Regions from separate parts of the Streptomyces sp. NPDC002044 genome, predicted to be linked through region 1. Evidence: riboswitches for the same ligand, from Rfam matches in the RefSeq annotation. Region 1 holds a riboswitch; the other holds the start of a gene.
The links. A riboswitch is a leader RNA that binds a small molecule or an ion and turns the genes downstream of it on or off. The one in region 1 is predicted to bind ZMP and ZTP.
Positions count from the first base shown of each region.

Region 2: it holds a riboswitch for ZMP and ZTP, as region 1 does, so the genes downstream of both, glyA (serine hydroxymethyltransferase) here and ABT106_RS16105 (bifunctional 5,10-methylenetetrahydrofolate dehydrogenase/5,10-methenyltetrahydrofolate cyclohydrolase) in region 1, are expected to answer to the same signal.

Region 1 covers NZ_JBEOXU010000055.1:21,161-23,536, forward strand. The annotation lists gene ABT106_RS16095 (RNA polymerase sigma factor) at 1-155, opposite strand, end outside; gene ABT106_RS16100 (class I SAM-dependent methyltransferase) at 370-1,131, opposite strand; ZMP/ZTP riboswitch at 1,189-1,282, shown strand; gene ABT106_RS16105 (bifunctional 5,10-methylenetetrahydrofolate dehydrogenase/5,10-methenyltetrahydrofolate cyclohydrolase) at 1,341-2,186, shown strand; gene ABT106_RS16110 (peptide MFS transporter) at 2,310-2,376, shown strand, end outside.
Region 2 covers NZ_JBEOXU010000010.1:65,481-67,856, reverse strand. The annotation lists gene rocD (ornithine--oxo-acid transaminase) at 1-961, opposite strand, end outside; ZMP/ZTP riboswitch at 1,081-1,171, shown strand; gene glyA (serine hydroxymethyltransferase) at 1,206-2,376, shown strand, end outside.

The DNA of each region.
Region 1 (2,376 bases):
TTCCACTGGTCCACCGGGATGCGACCGGCCTCGAAGGCCTGGCGCACGTCGTCACCGTTGATGTGACCCTGCTCGCGGCCGCGCTCGACGAGCGCGACGAGGGCCTCCGATTCGGCGATCTCCGGAGGGAACGTACGGGACGGGCTGAGCGACACAAGGAGCCTCTCGTTGCGAACAAATAAGGGGTGGGCGGGACATCATCGCGCGAACTCGGGAAACAGACCCGAGGGGGGTCTGTATTCCGGGGCCGCGCGAGGACCCTGTCGGTTCATCGCATGCCCGAGTCGATTCGTTACGCGCTGAATTGAGTGACCTGCGCCACGCTGTGGCCGCGCAACCGATCCGGCGTGGATCCGTCCGCCTTTTCCGTCAGCCCGTTTTGCGGGCTTCGATCAGGAAGCGGGCGGTCTGCGCGACGAACGGGCCGTCGCTTTCGATCTGTTCGTGCAGCTCCCGCAGGCGGTCCCGGTACCGCCCGACCGTGAAGCCGGGCACCATCCAGATCACCTTCCGTAGAAAGTAGATCACGGCTCCGATGTCATGGAACTCCGTCCGCAGCCGCTCCGAGCGCAGATCGACCACTTCCAGGCCCGCCCCGGCGGCCGCGGCGACCGCGTCGTCGGGGTGCCGGCCGCGCCGCACCCGCTCCGGCTGGGGGCCGAGGAAGTACTCGACGAGCTCGAAGACGCTCGCCGGACCGACCTGCTGGGAGAGGTACGCGCCGCCCGGCCGCAGGACGCGCGCGATCTCGTCCCACCACACGGTCACCGGGTGGCGGCTGGTCACCAGCTCGAAGGCCCCGTCGCCGAAGGGCAGCGGCGGCTCGTCGGCGTCCGCGACCACCGCGGCGCCCAGCGGGTGCAGCAGCCGGGTCGCCTTCTCGATGTTCGGCGGCCAGGACTCGGTGGCGACCGTCAGCGGGGGCAGCGGACCGGCCCCGGCGAGGACCTCGCCGCCGCCGGTCTGGATGTCCAGGACGGAGCCCACCCCGGCCAGCCGCTCGCCCAGGATCCGCTGGTAGCCCCAGGAGGGGCGCTGTTCCGTGGCCCGGCCGTCGAGCCACGAGAAGTCCCAGCCGTCCACCGAGACGGATTCGGCCTCGCCGACAAGATGGTCGAAAGTACGCGTCATGCCTCGATCGTCCCAGGCCGGGTACCGGTGGACCACCGGATATGTCGACTACAGTGGACGCCGGGCCGTGACTGGCGTTCGGGTGGATCACCACCGGGGAGCGGCCCGGCGTACGTGTGTACGCCGACTGCCGCGCGCCTGGGCGAACCGCTATCCCGCAGCGACGTTCAGGAGACCCCGTGACGACCGCCCAGACCAGTGCCCAGCTCATGGACGGCACCGCGCTCGCCCGCCGCATCTCGCAGCGGACCGCCGAACTCGCGGCCGCGATCACCGCGCGCACCGGCACCGCGCCCTGCCTCGCGACCGTCCTGGTCGGCGAGGACCCCGCGTCGGTGACGTACGTCCGCATGAAGCAGAACCGCTGTGCCAAGGCCGGCATCACCTCCCGCCACGTGGAGCTGCCCGCCGCGACCACCACCGAAGAGCTGGTGGCCGCCCTCACCGCGCTCTCCGCGGACCCGGAGATCAGCGGCATCCTGCTCCAGCACCCCGTCCCGCACCACATCGACGAGCGCGCCGCCTTCGAGGCCATCACCCCCGGCAAGGACGTCGACGGGGTCACCATGCACTCCTTCGCCGCCATGGGCTTCGGTCTGCCGGGCTTCGTCTCCTGCACCCCAGGCGGCATCATGCGCCTGCTGGACGCCTACGACGTCGACCTCACGGGCAAGCACGCCGTCGTCGTCGGCCGCAGCGCGATCCTCGGCAAGCCGGCCGGGATGCTGCTGCTGGAGCGCAACGCCACCGTCACCTACTGTCACTCCCGCACCGTCGACCTCCCGTCGATCGTGCGCCAGGCGGACGTGCTGGTCGCCGCCGTCGGCAAGGCCGAGTTCATCCGGGGCGAGGACATCAAGCCGGGCGCCGTGGTCCTGGACGCCGGGTACAACGAGGGCAACGTCGGCGACGTGCACTTCGCGTCGGCCGCCGCCCGTGCCTCGCTGATCACCCCGGTGCCGGGCGGGGTCGGCCCGATGACCATCGCCGTCCTGCTGGAGCAGACCGTCCAGGCGGCCGCCGCGCAGGCCGGGCTGGACCTCGCGGACCTCTGACCCGCTCCGCGCGCCCCACGCACGGCGAACGCCCCGGGCCCTTCGGTCCGGGGCGTCGCGTATCCGGGGGTAACGGGCCGAAGGACCGATCCCCGCACCGCCCGCCCGGGCTGCACTGGGTGGGTGAACGCCTCGATGGATACGCGCGAGCAGGGTCCGGAGCCGAGCGCACCGGACGAGCGGGCCCCGG
Region 2 (2,376 bases), on a different contig from region 1:
GGTGCAGGTGGTCGCCGAGTTCGGTGGCGCGCTGCTGGTACTCGCCGGTGCGCAGCATCGCGACGACCTCCAGCGCCACCGCGCAGGCCAGCGGGTTGCCGCCGAACGTCGAGCCGTGCTCCCCGGGCCGGAACACCCCGAGCACGTCCCGGTCGGCGACGACGGCCGAGACCGGCACCACGCCGCCGCCGAGCGCCTTGCCCAGCAGGTACACGTCCGGGACGACGCCCTCGTGCTCGCACGCGAAGGTCTTGCCGGTGCGGCCCAGGCCCGACTGGATCTCGTCCGCGATGAACAGCACGTTCCGCTCGCGGGTCAGCTCCCGTACGCCCTGGAGGTAGCCCGCAGGCGGGACCAGGACCCCCGCCTCGCCCTGGATCGGCTCCAGCAGCACGGCGACGGTGTTCTCGGTGACGGCCGCGGCGAGCGCGGTGAGGTCCCCGTACGGGACGATCTCGAAGCCCGGCGTGTACGGCCCGAAGTGGTCGCGGGCGTCGTGGTCGGTGGAGAACGAGACGATCGTCGTGGTCCGGCCGTGGAAGTTGTCGGCGCAGACCACGATCTTGGCGTGCCCGTCCGGCACGCCCTTGACCTCGTACCCCCACTTGCGGGCGGTCTTGACCGCCGTCTCGACCGCCTCCGCGCCCGTGTTCATGGGCAGCACCATGTCCTTGCCGCACAGCGCGGCCAGTTCGGTGCAGAAGTCGGCGAAGCGGTCGTGGTGGAAGGCGCGGGAGGTCAGCGTGACCCGCTCCAGCTGCGCGCGGGCCGCGTCGAGCAGACGGCGGTTGCCGTGGCCGAAGTTGAGCGCCGAATAGCCCGCGAGCATGTCGAGGTAGCGGCGTCCCTCCACGTCGGTCATCCACGCGCCTTCCGCGGAGGCGACGACGAGCGGCAGCGGGTGGTAGTTGTGCGCGCTGTGCGCCTCGGCGGAGCGGATGGCATCAGCAGTTGTCGACACGGGGTCTCCGATCGTCCGTCTTGCCGGGTGTGCATGTGACGAGGGTGGCGTCACAGTCTTATCGTCGCTCGTATCGCGGACGCGGAAACCTCCTGGGCGGCGCGCCCGCTAAGGTGTCCGGTACGCACGGCGACTGGCGCACGGAGAAGCGACTCCGGGGGAGTCGTGCGGGCAGATCCGCACACAGGGCCGCTCGCCTGGGCCTCGCGGGGTACCGATTCCCATCGACCCCGGAGGAGCCCGCATGACCGCGAGCCGCCATCCCGCCCTGTCCGCGACCGACCCCGAACTGGCGTCCTTCGTCGCCGCGGAGGAAGTCCTCCAAGCGGAGACCCTGCGCCTGATCCCCAGCGAGAACTACGTGTCCGCGGCCGTCCTCGAAGCCTCCGGGACCGTGTTGCAGAACAAGTACAGCGAGGGCTACCCGGGCCGCCGCTACTACGAGGGCCAGCAGAACATCGACCGCGTCGAGGCCCTCGCCGTCGAGCGGGCCAAGGGCCTGTTCGGGGTGGACCACGCCAACGTCCAGCCGTACTCCGGCTCCCCGGCCAACCTGGCCGTCTACCTCGCCTTCGCGAAGCCCGGCGACACCGTGATGGGCATGGCCCTGCCGATGGGCGGGCACCTCACCCACGGCTGGGGCGTCTCGGCGACCGGCTCGTGGTTCCGCGGCGTCCAGTACGGCGTGCGCCCCGACACCGGGCTGATCGACTACGACGCCGTACGGGAGCTGGCGCTCGCCGAGCGGCCGAAGATCATCTTCTGCGGCGGCACCGCGCTGCCCCGCACGATCGACTTCGCCGCCTTCGCCTCGATCGCCGAGGAGGCCGGCTCGGTCCTGGTCGCGGACGTCGCCCACATCGCGGGCCTGATCGCGGGCGGTGCGCACCCGTCGCCGGCGGACCACGCCGACGTGATCTCCACGACCACCCACAAGACCCTGCGGGGGCCGCGCGGCGCGATGCTGATGTGCCGCGAGGAGCACGCCAAGGCCATCGACAAGGCCGTCTTCCCCGGCCTCCAGGGCGGCCCGCACAACCAGACGACGGCCGGCATCGCCGTCGCCCTCCACGAGGCGGCGCAGCCCTCCTTCACGGCGTACGCGCACGCGGTCGTCGCCAACGCCAAGGCGCTGGCCGCGGCCCTGCTGGAGCGCGGCTTCGACCTGGTCTCGGGCGGCACCGACAACCACCTGATCCTGATGGACCTCACCTCGCGGGGCGTCGCGGGCAAGGTCGCCGCGAAGGCGCTGGACCGGGCGGGCATCGTCGTCAACTACAACACCGTCCCCTGCGACCCGCGCAAGCCGTTCGACCCCTCGGGGGTGCGGATCGGCACGCCGTCGCTGACCTCCCGCGGCCTGACCGCCGCGCACATGCCCACGGTGGCGGACTGGATCTCCCGCGCGGTGGACG